One region of the Staphylococcus schleiferi genome, then DNA from elsewhere that is predicted to be linked to it. Evidence: a T-box and tRNA genes for the amino acid it is inferred to sense, from the RefSeq annotation. Region 1 holds a T-box; the other holds one or more tRNA genes.
The links. A T-box is a leader RNA that pairs with one kind of tRNA and senses whether it is charged. The one in region 1 lies ahead of leuS (leucine--tRNA ligase), so its partner is inferred to be a tRNA-Leu.
Positions count from the first base shown of each region.

Region 2: it has a tRNA-Leu gene. The T-box ahead of leuS (leucine--tRNA ligase) is inferred to sense a tRNA for this amino acid. The anticodon was not compared.

Region 1 covers NZ_CP094712.1:1,080,992-1,088,059, reverse strand. Annotated here, with positions in the region: gene leuS (leucine--tRNA ligase) at 1-1,835, opposite strand, end outside; T-box leader at 1,885-2,073, opposite strand; gene MUA40_RS05100 (MDR family MFS transporter) at 2,212-3,393, opposite strand; gene mnmL (tRNA modification radical SAM protein MnmL/YtqA) at 3,538-4,491, shown strand; gene mnmM (tRNA 5-(aminomethyl)-2-thiouridylate-methyltransferase MnmM) at 4,488-5,048, shown strand; gene MUA40_RS05085 (transcriptional regulator, SarA/Rot family) at 5,097-5,507, opposite strand; gene MUA40_RS05080 (L-lactate dehydrogenase) at 5,886-6,839, opposite strand; gene MUA40_RS05075 (alpha/beta fold hydrolase) at 6,996-7,068, opposite strand, start outside.
Region 2 covers NZ_CP094712.1:2,334,845-2,341,912, reverse strand. Annotated here, with positions in the region: gene lysS (lysine--tRNA ligase) at 1-1,027, shown strand, start outside; rRNA gene rrf (5S ribosomal RNA) at 1,513-1,627, shown strand; tRNA gene MUA40_RS11120 (tRNA-Val) at 1,637-1,712, shown strand; tRNA gene MUA40_RS11115 (tRNA-Thr) at 1,716-1,791, shown strand; tRNA gene MUA40_RS11110 (tRNA-Lys) at 1,798-1,870, shown strand; tRNA gene MUA40_RS11105 (tRNA-Gly) at 1,890-1,964, shown strand; tRNA gene MUA40_RS11100 (tRNA-Leu) at 1,972-2,060, shown strand; tRNA gene MUA40_RS11095 (tRNA-Arg) at 2,071-2,147, shown strand; tRNA gene MUA40_RS11090 (tRNA-Pro) at 2,159-2,232, shown strand; tRNA gene MUA40_RS11085 (tRNA-Ala) at 2,248-2,323, shown strand; rRNA gene MUA40_RS11080 (16S ribosomal RNA) at 2,456-4,007, shown strand; tRNA gene MUA40_RS11075 (tRNA-Ile) at 4,113-4,189, shown strand; rRNA gene MUA40_RS11070 (23S ribosomal RNA) at 4,347-7,068, shown strand, end outside.

The DNA.
Region 1 (7,068 bases):
ATTGAAGCTTCTAAAGGTCCCATGAACATTTCATAAAGTCGTAAAGTATCTGCCCCATGAGAAACAATAATATCATCAGGATTTACGACGTTTCCTTTCGATTTACTCATTTTCTCATGACCTTCACCTAAAATCATACCTTGATTAAATAATTTTTGGAATGGCTCTTTAGTTGGAACCACACCTAAATCATAAAGCACTTTATGCCAAAAACGCGCGTAGAGTAAGTGTAATACCGCATGTTCGACGCCGCCAATATATAAATCAACAGGTAACCAATGTTTCAATTTTTCAGGGTCTGCTAACATTTGATCATTTTTAGGATCAATATAGCGTAAATAATACCAACAACTTCCAGCCCATTGTGGCATTGTATTGGTTTCTCGACGCCCTTTCATGCCTGTTTCAGGATCTGTAACATTCACGAAATCGTCTATATTTGCTAATGGAGATTCACCTGTACCAGAAGGTTTGATTTGATCCGTTTTAGGAAGCAATAATGGTAATTCATTTTCAGGTATAGTTGACATTGAACCATCTTCCCAATGAATAATCGGAATCGGTTCACCCCAATAACGTTGACGACTAAACAACCAATCTCGAAGTTTATAATTAACTTTCTTTTCACCGACACCTTTTTCTTCAAGGAGTTGAATCGCTTTCGCAATCGCATCTTCATTTTCAAGACCATTTAGCGCTTCAGAATGAATATGCGGACCATTACCCGTATAGTAAGGTGTGTCAGCGTCATTATCGATAACTGTTTTAACTGGTAAATTAAAAGTCTCAGCGAATTCATAGTCACGCTCATCGTGTCCAGGAACAGCCATTACCGCGCCAGTACCATAAGAAGCGAGCACATAATCTGCAATCCAAATTGGAATTTGTTCGCCTGTCATCGGATGAATCGCATAAGCACCTGTAAAGACACCCGTTTTTTCTTTCGCTAAATCCGTACGCTCTAAATCAGATTTTTTAGCTGCTTCGTCTTGATATTGTTTGACTACTTGCGATTGTTCAGTCGTTGTTATTTCATTGACTAAAGCATGCTCTGGACTTAATACTAGGAAAGTGGCACCATAGATTGTATCAGGTCGCGTCGTAAACACTTCAATCGCTTTTTCCGATTTCGCTTCTTTATAAATAACTTTGGCACCCTCTGAACGACCAATCCAATTTCGTTGCATGTCTTTAAGTGACTCTGGCCAATCCAAATCATCTAAATCTTCTAACAAACGATCCGCATACTCTGTAATACGGAGCACCCATTGTTTCATAGGGCGGCGTACAACGGGATGTCCTCCACGTTCAGATACACCATCTACAACTTCTTCATTTGATAGAACCGTACCTAATGCTTCACACCAGTTTACTGGAATTTCATCGATATAAGCTAAACCTTTTTTATACAATTGAATAAAAATCCATTGCGTCCATTTATAATAGTCTGGATCTGTTGTACTTAATTCACGATCCCAATCGTAACTAAAACCAAGCTCTTGAATTTGTCTTTTAAAAGTTTGGATGTTTGTACGCGTAAATTCTGCTGGATCATTACCCGTATCTAATGCATATTGCTCTGCAGGTAAACCAAACGCATCCCACCCCATCGGATGAAGCACATTGTAACCTTGCATTCTTTTATAACGTGACAAAATGTCAGTTGCAGTGTAGCCTTCTGGATGCCCAACATGTAAACCCGCTCCTGAAGGATATGGGAACATATCTAATGCATAAAATTTCTTTTGACCTAAATGATCTTCTGTTTTAAAAGTTTTGTTTTGTAACCAATACGTTTGCCACTTTTTTTCAATTTCTCGATGATTGTAATTCACTACTAAATCCTCCTATTCATAAAAAAACATCTCGAACTATTCTTCAATGGTAAGGGACGACTCATGCCGCGGTACCACCCTTATTCACGCTAAACGTGCACTTCATTAAAAATAGTTAGAGATGTTAATTATTATTTAATTACATTGGCAAGTTCACTTAATGTTTTCACTAGTTCGCACCACCACTAGCTCTCTTAAGAAATACAGTTAAGTTACTACTCCATTTTAATCACTTGAAAATAGCACAATTCCACTCAACATTTCACTTATAAATAAACATTGAGACGAAACCGTTTAAAACTATGCTTCCGATGACTTTAATCATTATCTATATTAAAAAATTTAACACAAATATGCAAGCCTCATTTTAGCATCGCTAATGATATAAAATCTTTGGATCCACTTTTCTATCATAGATAGACAAGAAAATCATTGCGATAACTAACAATCCTATCATAGATAAAAACATCACTTGCATATTAAAGAGGTCTACTAATATCCCACCGATTAGCGGACCGAAAGCTTTACCGACAGTCGAAGCTGAATTGACGATACCTTGATAGACACCTTGGCGACCCTTTGGTGCTAATGCATTTGCTATCGTTGGGACAGCAGGCCATACAAACATTTCCGCAAACGTCATAATGACGATACCTACGACAAAAATTGAAAATGATTTGGCAAAACTCGTCACTAAAAAGGATAATATAAAGACGAACAAACCAAAATATAATTGTTTTTTTAACTGCCCTTTGAAAAATTGAACGATGGGTGTAATTAAAGGTTGACCAATGAGTATCAAAACACCGTTAATGGTCCATAATAAACTATATTGACTCATAGAAATGCCAATACTTTGTGTAAATGAAGCAATCGTTGTTTGCCATTGAACATACGTAATCCAACAACAAGCAAACATGACACACAATAAAAGAAGTGCGTTAAAATGCTTTTTATTCTGAAGATGTGCAATTTCTTCAATCGTTTCGTGTTGCTTAACTGTCGCATGGTAATCCATGTTGAAATTAAATAGAGCGATGAAGAAAAATACAACATACATCGCAAGGTTTGCCATAAATATATAATTAAAGCTAAGTTCTGCTACGACACCGCCTAAAGCTGCCCCTAAAGCAACACCGATATTTTGGGCTAAATAAATGGCATTAAATGTTTGTCTCCCACCTTGTGGCCAAACAGCACCTGCCATTGCATAAATAGCCGGAATAATCATACCGCCTCCAAATCCAAGCATAATGAGCCAAACTGCATACCATGGCCATCCGTGAAATAAATTCAATAGGAGGGTTGCACATAAACTGATAATCGTACCCAGCATGATTGTTCGATAGCCACCCAACTTATCAAACAAAGTTCCACCTAACAAGTTACCCGCTATCATACCAAATGAATTCACCATTAATACAACACCGGCTGTACTTAACGATTTACCTAGAGCTTGACTCATATAAATCGTGTTGAGTGGCCATAAAAAACTCGCTCCCGTAATATTTATTGCCATACCAATTACAAGCCACCATATTTCTTTTGGCATTTTCATTGATGACACACTCCTTTTCTCTCTAAATCACACTATAACACGATTAGTCTAAAATATGTTAAAATCTTGAAATACAGTTAATAAGAATTTTAACACAGTATCAAAAAATCCGTTTTAATTATGAATTTTGAAAGGACGATAATCATGGGGGTTTATTTTCCATACGCATTTAATCAAAAACGCTATCACACATTAAACTATCTTCTAAAAAATAAATTTAATCAAAAAATATTCAAAGTGGCACTCGATGCCGGCTTCGATTGTCCAAATCGAGATGGAACTGTCGCACATGGCGGTTGTACATTTTGTTCTGCAGCGGGTAGCGGAGACTTTGCGGGTAATCGTGTTGATCCAATAGAAGTACAATTTAATGAAATAAAATCGCGCATGCATGAAAAATGGCATGAAGGCCAATATATTGCCTATTTCCAAGCATTCACTAATACACACGCACCTGTAGAAGTGCTCCGCGAAAAATTTGAAAGTGCTTTAAAACAACCTGGCGTCGTTGGTTTATCCATTGGAACACGTCCAGATTGTTTACCAGATGATGTTGTTGAATATTTAGCCGAATTGAATCAACGTACATATTTATGGGTCGAATTGGGTCTCCAAACGGTCCACCAGTCTACATCTGACTTAATCAATCGCGCACATGATATGGATTGTTACTATGAAGGTGTCGCTAAACTTAGAAAACATAATATCAATGTCTGCTCTCATATTATTAATGGGCTACCTGGTGAAGACTATGACATGATGATGGAAACTGCTAAAACTGTGGCACAAATGGATGTTCAAGGGATTAAGATTCACCTTCTCCATCTATTAAAAGGAACGCCAATGGTAAAACAGTATGAAAAAGGGTTACTTAATTTTATGTCTAAAACAGAATATATTCACTTAGTGTGTGACCAACTTGAACAACTGCCACCTGAAATGGTCGTTCATCGAATCACAGGTGATGGTCCGATTGATTTAATGATTGGACCAATGTGGAGTGTGAACAAATGGGAAGTATTGAATGATATTGATGCTGAACTTGAAAGACGTGGTACAGTACAAGGTCAATACTATGAAGCACAGGTACAACTATGATCGTTGAACGTATCCTCCCATTCGCAAAATCACTCATCCAAAGTCATATTACACCCGAAAGCGTTGTAATTGATGCAACTTGTGGAAATGGTTATGACACGCTTTTTCTAGCACAGGCCGTCCCTTCCGGTCATGTGTATGGCTGTGACATTCAAGCAACGGCAATTGAAAATACCGCGAAGAAAGTTGCCGATTTTAAAAATGTGTCACTTTACCAAACGGGTCATGAAAAAATTACCCAATATATTTCAGAGAAACATCACAATCGCATACATGCTGCACTTTTTAATTTAGGTTATTTACCTAAAGGAGATAAATCTATTGTCACACGGCCTTCAACGACAATTCAAGCGATAGAGCACATTTTTGAACTTTTGCAACCTCAAGGTATCATCGTGTTAGCGGTATATCCTGGGCACGATGAAGGTTATGAAGAAAGTCAAGCGCTATTGCAATATTTAACAGCATTTGATCAGCAAAAAGCACATATCTTGAAATACGAATTCATCAATCAACAAAATCGTCCCCCTTTTATTATAGGCATTGAAAAAAGATAAAACAAAAACGGGATTTGAGACGTTCTATGGCCTCAAATCCCGTTTTTATTATATATCGCAACCGTGTATAATGGAATTCAGTAAATCTTTTAAGTTTTGTTCTCGGTTTTCAATTTCACTACACGCAAAGTTAATCAATTCTTGTTTATCTTGTTCTTTTTCTTCATTAAAATGAATAATGACTGTTCTTTCATCATCAGATGGTCTTTCTTTTACTAGCCATTTCAACTCTACAAGATTGTTGAAAGTTCTTGTCCGTTTGTACGTTTTGACTTTGACATAATGATCCATGTCTTTTAATGTCATTGACCCCTTATCCCAAAGTGTAAGTAAAATCAAAAATTCTTCTTTTGATAAATGATACTTCTCCTCAATCGCTTCAAAAATATATTCAACCTCTTTTTGAAGATTATCTAATAACACAATATCGCTTACTTGATAGTTTTTCTTTTTAGCCATGATTAAGCCCCCATTCAATTAGACTGCCTATCATGAATCTTTACCCAAATTATTATAATTTAATCATAATGTATAAAAGTTTGATTTATTGGTAATAAATTAATTTTAAATCTTAAAATACCACTGACAATTCTAGGTTTGTAGTTATTTTTCTATGATTTCTATCAAACCGAAAATATCATAGATGATTATAAATGTAAATTAAATATGTCATAATCCAACACGCTTTCAATTGTGCATAAATAGATTCACGGTGACCATAGTCATGACGGATATATAAAATAAGAAAGCACCTCAAAAAACGTCTAAATGACTTTTGAAGTACTTTCTTTGGAAATTGAGAACTTATGTCCGCGTTTGTCTAAATTTTTATCTTAATTAATCAAAAAGATGATCGATAGATTGTTGCATATTTTTTAAGATATTCACTGATTTTTCAAATTTTTCTTTTTCTTCTTCATTTAAAGGTGTTTCAACGATGCGTGTTGCGCCTTCACCATTAATTACTGTTGGCACACCTGTGTATACACCACTATGGCCATACTCACCTTCTAAGTAACTTGATACTGTTAAAACTGTATTTTGATTTTTCAAAATCGCTTTAGAAATGTGCATTAATCCCATAGCTACACCATAATACGTTGCACCTTTTGCTTTGATAATATCGTATGCAGCATCACGTGTTTGTACGTAAATATCTTCAATTAGATGTGATTTTGAAGGATCATTTTTCAATTCATCATAAATTGAAACACCTGCAATTGTTGCACTTGACCATACTGGAACTTCAGAATCACCGTGTTCACCAATAATATTCGCATGAACACTGCTTGGTGCAACGTCAAATGCTTCACTAATTAAATGTTTAAAGCGTGCAGTATCTAAAATTGTGCCTGAACCGATGACTTTATGCTTAGGTAAACCAGAATATCTAAGCGTTACATAAGATAAAATATCAACAGGATTAGCAGCAATAAGGAAGATACCATCGAAACCACTGTCCATAATGGAAGTGATAATATCTTTATAAATTTTAGCATTTTTCTCTACGAGGTCTAATCGTGTTTCACCGACTTTTTGTGGAGCACCTGCGCAAATCACAATAAGATCAGCGTCACCACAATCGCTATATTCACCTGCTTTAACTTTTACAGGTGATTCAGCATATGGCGCGCCGTGATTTAAATCAAGTACATCACCAAGTACTTTGTCTTTATTAATGTCGATAATGACTAATTCATCAGCGACGCCTTGACTTACCATTGTAAATGCATAACTCGCGCCAACTGCGCCATTACCAACTAATACGACTTTATTACTGTTTTTTCCCATTGAAAAACACGCTCCTACTTTGCAAATTTATATTTATCACAATAATTGTGATTCTTTTCACATATAATCTACCATGTTTATCACAATATTTCAATAAAAATTTATTGTAATGCAAAGAGAAATTATTTTCCAATATTTGTCAATAGTTTAAAATAATTACTTAATACTATTTTCATCATCGATTAAATATCCTGCTGCGAAAACTTTATTATTTAAAAAGCTGAGGATA
Region 2 (7,068 bases), 1.3 Mb from region 1:
CATAGAGCAACGTTATCGCCAACGCTACCTTGACTTAATAACAAATGAAGAGAGTACGAAAACGTTTATTAATCGCAGCCGTATCCTTCAAGAAATGCGTAATTATCTAAATGATAAAGGCTTTTTAGAAGTTGAAACACCAATGATGCATCAAATTGCAGGTGGTGCTGCTGCACGCCCATTTGTTACACATCACAACGCTTTAGATGCGACACTCTATATGCGTATAGCGATTGAATTACACCTTAAACGCTTGATTGTTGGTGGATTGGAAAAAGTTTACGAAATTGGACGCGTTTTCCGTAATGAAGGTGTATCTACACGTCATAACCCTGAATTTACAATGATTGAATTATATGAAGCTTACGCTGACTATAAAGATATCATGGCTTTAACTGAAGAATTAGTGGCGCATGTTGCACGTAAAGTTTTAGGAACAACAACAGTACAATATGGCGATTACACAATCGAATTAGAGCCAAAATGGCGTCGTCTTCATATGGTTGATGCTGTAAAAGAAGCTACCGGCGTAGACTTTTACGAAGTGAAATCAGATGAAGAAGCACATCAACTTGCCCAAGAACACGGCATCGAAGTTGATAAAAATATGAAGTATGGTCATATCCTTAATGAGTTTTTCGAACAAAAAGTTGAAGAAACTTTAATTCAACCGACATTTATTTATGGTCATCCAATTGAAATCTCGCCATTAGCGAAGAAAAACCCAGAAGATCCGAGATTCACAGATCGTTTCGAACTATTCATTGTAGGTCGTGAGCATGCGAATGCTTTCACAGAGCTTAATGATCCAATCGATCAACGTGAACGTTTTGAAGCGCAACTTGTTGAAAAAGAACAAGGTAACGATGAAGCGCATGAAATGGATGAAGATTTCATTGAAGCGTTAGAATACGGAATGCCACCAACAGGCGGATTAGGTATCGGTATCGATCGTCTTGTGATGTTATTGACAAACTCACCATCGATCAGAGACGTATTATTATTCCCTTACATGCGTCAAAAATAAATTGAAGCAGCATAAATGAACTGCGGTTAGACGTTTTAATCAGTGTGTATGCTTAGTACATCCTTAATATTGAAATAATATTGGCAAGGGTGAGGCAAGGGAGTCAATTTGAACTTTGTCTCACTCTATTTTTATAGTGCTAATCCTTTTTAAGTTAGAAAGGCGCTTTTTTTGATAAACGCTGCGTTAGAATGTTGTGTTGAAGCGGTTATCGATACAAAGAAAATGGCTTTAAAAGAGCTATATCAATGGTTTTTATCTCAATAAAAGTTGAAGATGAAAAAAATATAAAAAAGTTACGAAAAAATGTTGACTTTATTGCAAGAATTGATTAATATATAAAGGTCGTCAAATTCAGTGACAAACTTATTTAAACTGTTTGTAAAAAACTTAAACAAAGTGTAAAATTAACTATTGAAAAGTATTTACAAAAATTGTATTATAATAAGGTAGCCAAAACGAGCTACTTAATAAAAAAATTATTGTCTGGTGACAATGGCAAAGAGGTCACACCTGTTCCCATGCCGAACACAGAAGTTAAGCTCTTTAGCGCCGATGGTAGTCGGACTGACGTTCCGCGAGAGTAGGACGTTGCCAGGCAATGATAACGGAGAATTAGCTCAGCTGGGAGAGCATCTGCCTTACAAGCAGAGGGTCGGCGGTTCGAACCCGTCATTCTCCACCATTTGCCGGCCTAGCTCAACTGGTAGAGCAACTGACTTGTAATCAGTAGGTTGGGGGTTCAAGTCCTCTGGCCGGCACCATTTCATGAGCCATTAGCTCAGTTGGTAGAGCATCTGACTTTTAATCAGAGGGTCAGAGGTTCGAATCCTCTATGGCTCATCATTCAAAATACTATCGAGCAGAAGTAGTTCAGCGGTAGAATACGACCTTGCCAAGGTCGGGGTCGCGGGTTCGAATCCCGTCTTCTGCTCCATTATTTTGCCGGGGTGGCGGAACTGGCAGACGCACAGGACTTAAAATCCTGCGGTGAGAGATCACCGTACCGGTTCGATTCCGGTCCTCGGCACCATTATTATTTAGCGCCCGTAGCTCAACTGGATAGAGCGTTTGACTACGGATCAAAAGGCTATGGGTTCGACTCCTATCGGGCGCGCCATTTTAAATATACGGGAAGTAGCTCAGCTTGGTAGAGCACTTGGTTTGGGACCAAGGGGTCGCAGGTTCAAATCCTGTCTTCCCGACTTCTTAAAAATCTTGGGGGCTTAGCTCAGCTGGGAGAGCGCCTGCTTTGCACGCAGGAGGTCAGCGGTTCGATCCCGCTAGTCTCCACCATTATTTTCTTGAATGAACATTGAAAACTGAATGACAATATGTCAACGTTAATTCCGATAATTTGAGTACTTCAACGTACTTTAAAGAGTGATTGACTTAATCAATCAAACGAGCTATATCAAGCTTACTTCTTTTATGGAGAGTTTGATCCTGGCTCAGGATGAACGCTGGCGGCGTGCCTAATACATGCAAGTCGAGCGAACGGACGAGGAGCTTGCTCCTTTGAAGTTAGCGGCGGACGGGTGAGTAACACGTGGGTAACCTACCTATAAGACTGGAATAACTCCGGGAAACCGGGGCTAATGCCGGATAACATGTTGAACCGCATGGTTCAACAGTGAAAGACGGTCTTGCTGTCACTTATAGATGGACCCGCGCCGTATTAGCTAGTTGGTGGGGTAACGGCCTACCAAGGCGACGATACGTAGCCGACCTGAGAGGGTGATCGGCCACACTGGAACTGAGACACGGTCCAGACTCCTACGGGAGGCAGCAGTAGGGAATCTTCCGCAATGGGCGAAAGCCTGACGGAGCAACGCCGCGTGAGTGATGAAGGTCTTCGGATCGTAAAGCTCTGTTGTTAGGGAAGAACAAATGTGTAAGTAACTGTGCACGTCTTGACGGTACCTAACCAGAAAGCCACGGCTAACTACGTGCCAGCAGCCGCGGTAATACGTAGGTGGCAAGCGTTATCCGGAATTATTGGGCGTAAAGCGCGCGTAGGCGGTTTTTTAAGTCTGATGTGAAAGCCCACGGCTCAACCGTGGAGGGTCATTGGAAACTGGAAAACTTGAGTGCAGAAGAGGAAAGTGGAATTCCATGTGTAGCGGTGAAATGCGCAGAGATATGGAGGAACACCAGTGGCGAAGGCGGCTTTCTGGTCTGCAACTGACGCTGATGTGCGAAAGCGTGGGGATCAAACAGGATTAGATACCCTGGTAGTCCACGCCGTAAACGATGAGTGCTAAGTGTTAGGGGGTTTCCGCCCCTTAGTGCTGCAGCTAACGCATTAAGCACTCCGCCTGGGGAGTACGGTCGCAAGACTGAAACTCAAAGGAATTGACGGGGACCCGCACAAGCGGTGGAGCATGTGGTTTAATTCGAAGCAACGCGAAGAACCTTACCAAATCTTGACATCCTTTGACCGCTCTAGAGATAGAGTTTTCCTCTTCGGAGGACAAAGTGACAGGTGGTGCATGGTTGTCGTCAGCTCGTGTCGTGAGATGTTGGGTTAAGTCCCGCAACGAGCGCAACCCTTGAGCTTAGTTGCCATCATTAAGTTGGGCACTCTAAGTTGACTGCCGGTGACAAACCGGAGGAAGGTGGGGATGACGTCAAATCATCATGCCCCTTATGATTTGGGCTACACACGTGCTACAATGGACAATACAAAGGGCAGCGAAACCGCGAGGTCAAGCAAATCCCATAAAGTTGTTCTCAGTTCGGATTGTAGTCTGCAACTCGACTACATGAAGCTGGAATCGCTAGTAATCGTAGATCAGCATGCTACGGTGAATACGTTCCCGGGTCTTGTACACACCGCCCGTCACACCACGAGAGTTTGTAACACCCGAAGCCGGTGGAGTAACCATTTTGGAGCTAGCCGTCGAAGGTGGGACAAATGATTGGGGTGAAGTCGTAACAAGGTAGCCGTATCGGAAGGTGCGGCTGGATCACCTCCTTTCTAAGGATAATATACGGAAATATCACCAACAGGTGATAGACGGAATTAACGTGACATATTGTATTCAGTTTTGAATGCTCATTCATTGAGGATTCAAAATCAAATGGGCCTATAGCTCAGCTGGTTAGAGCGCACGCCTGATAAGCGTGAGGTCGGTGGTTCGAGTCCACTTAGGCCCACCATTTGATATTGTACATTGAAAACTAGATAAGTAAGTATAGATTTTACCAAGCAAAACCGAGTGACAAGCGAAAGCTTGAAACAAAATTATCGCTAGTCGTCGACAGACGACTCACATAATTAATAACTGGTGAATTGAGTGAAAGCTCAATCATAAAAGATTAAGTTATTAAGGGCGCACGGTGGATGCCTTGGCACTAGAAGCCGATGAAGGACGTTACTAACGACGATATGCTTTGGGGAGCTGTAAGTAAGCTTTGATCCAGAGATTTCCGAATGGGGGAACCCAGCACGAGTTATGTCGTGTTATCCGCATATGAATTCATAGTATGTGAGAAGGTAGACCCGGAGAACTGAAACATCTTAGTACCCGGAGGAAGAGAAAGAAAAATCGATTCCCTGAGTAGCGGCGAGCGAAACGGGAAGAGCCCAAACCAACAAGCTTGCTTGTTGGGGTTGTAGGACACTCTATACGGAGTTACAAAAGTATTTGTTAGACGAATAACCTGGAAAGGTTAATCAGAGAAGGTAATAATCCTGTAGTCGAAAACGAATACCCTCTTGAGTGGATCCTGAGTACGACGGAGCACGTGAAATTCCGTCGGAATCTAGGAGGACCATCTCCTAAGGCTAAATACTCTCTAGTGACCGATAGTGAACCAGTACCGTGAGGGAAAGGTGAAAAGTACCCCGGAAGGGGAGTGAAAGAGAACTTGAAACCGTGTGCTTACAAGTAGTCAGAGCCCGTTAATGGGTGATGGCGTGCCTTTTGTAGAATGAACCGGCGAGTTACGATCTGATGCAAGGTTAAGCAGAAAATGTGGAGCCGTAGCGAAAGCGAGTCTGAATAGGGCGAATGAGTATTTGGTCGTAGACCCGAAACCAGGTGATCTACCCTTGGTCAGGTTGAAGTTCAGGTAACACTGAATGGAGGACCGAACCGACTTACGTTGAAAAGTGAGCGGATGAACTGAGGGTAGCGGAGAAATTCCAATCGAACTTGGAGATAGCTGGTTCTCTCCGAAATAGCTTTAGGGCTAGCCTCAAGTGATGATTATTGGAGGTAGAGCACTGTTTGGACGAGGGGCCCCTCTCGGGTTACCGAATTCAGACAAACTCCGAATGCCAAATAATTTAACTTGGGAGTCAGAACGTGGGTGATAAGGTCCATGTTCGAAAGGGAAACAGCCCAGACCACCAGCTAAGGTCCCAAAATATATGTTAAGTGGAAAAGGATGTGGCGTTGCCCAGACAACTAGGATGTTGGCTTAGAAGCAGCCATCATTTAAAGAGTGCGTAATAGCTCACTAGTCGAGTGACACTGCGCCGAAAATGTACCGGGGCTAAACATATTACCGAAGCTGTGGATTGTCCGTAGGACAATGGTAGGAGAGCGTTCTAAGGGCGTTGAAGCATGATCGCAAGGACATGTGGAGCGCTTAGAAGTGAGAATGCCGGTGTGAGTAGCGAAAGACGGGTGAGAATCCCGTCCACCGATTGACTAAGGTTTCCAGAGGAAGGCTCGTCCGCTCTGGGTTAGTCGGGTCCTAAGCTGAGGCCGACAGGCGTAGGCGATGGATAACAGGTTGATATTCCTGTACCACCAATATTCGTTTTAAGCGATGGGGGGACGCAGTAGGATAGGCGAAGCGTGCTGTTGGAGTGCACGTCCAAGCAGTAAGATTGAGTGTTAGGCAAATCCGGCACTCATTAAGATTGAGCTGTGATGGGGAGAGGAAATTGTTTCCTCGAGTCGTTGATTTCACACTGCCGAGAAAAGCCTCTAGCTAGAATATCGGTGCCCGTACCGCAAACCGACACAGGTAGTCAAGATGAGAATTCTAAGGTGAGCGAGCGAACTCTCGTTAAGGAACTCGGCAAAATGACCCCGTAACTTCGGGAGAAGGGGTGCTCTTTGGGGTTCACGCTCTGAAGAGCCGCAGTGAATAGGCCCAAGCGACTGTTTATCAAAAACACAGGTCTCTGCTAAACCGTAAGGTGACGTATAGGGGCTGACGCCTGCCCGGTGCTGGAAGGTTAAGAGGAGTGGTTAGCGCAAGCGAAGCTACGAATCGAAGCCCCAGTAAACGGCGGCCGTAACTATAACGGTCCTAAGGTAGCGAAATTCCTTGTCGGGTAAGTTCCGACCCGCACGAAAGGCGTAACGATTTGGGCACTGTCTCAACGAGAGACTCGGTGAAATCATAGTACCGGTGAAGATGCCGGTTACCCGCGACAGGACGGAAAGACCCCGTGGAGCTTTACTGTAGCCTGATATTGAAATTCGGTACAGTTTGTACAGGATAGGTAGGAGCCTTAGAAGCGTGAGCGCTAGCTTACGTGGAGGCACTGGTGGGATACTACCCTAATTGTATTGGATTTCTAACCCGCAGCACTTATCGTGCTGGGAGACAGTGTCAGGCGGGCAGTTTGACTGGGGCGGTCGCCTCCTAAAGTGTAACGGAGGCGCTCAAAGGTTCCCTCAGAATGGTTGGAAATCATTCATAGAGTGTAAAGGCATAAGGGAGCTTGACTGCGAGACCTACAAGTCGAGCAGGGTCGAAAGACGGACTTAGTGATCCGGTGGTTCCGCATGGAAGGGCCATCGCTCAACGGATAAAAGCTACCCCGGGGATAACAGGCTTATCTCCCCCAAGAGTTCACATCGACGGGGAGGTTTGGCACCTCGATGTCGGCTCATCGCATCCTGGGGCTGTAGTCGGTCCCAAGGGTTGGGCTGTTCGCCCATTAAAGCGGTACGCGAGCTGGGTTCAGAACGTCGTGAGACAGTTCGGTCCCTATCCGTCGTGGGCGTAGGAAATTTGAGAGGAGCTGTCCTTAGTACGAGAGGACCGGGATGGACATACCTCTGGTGTACCAG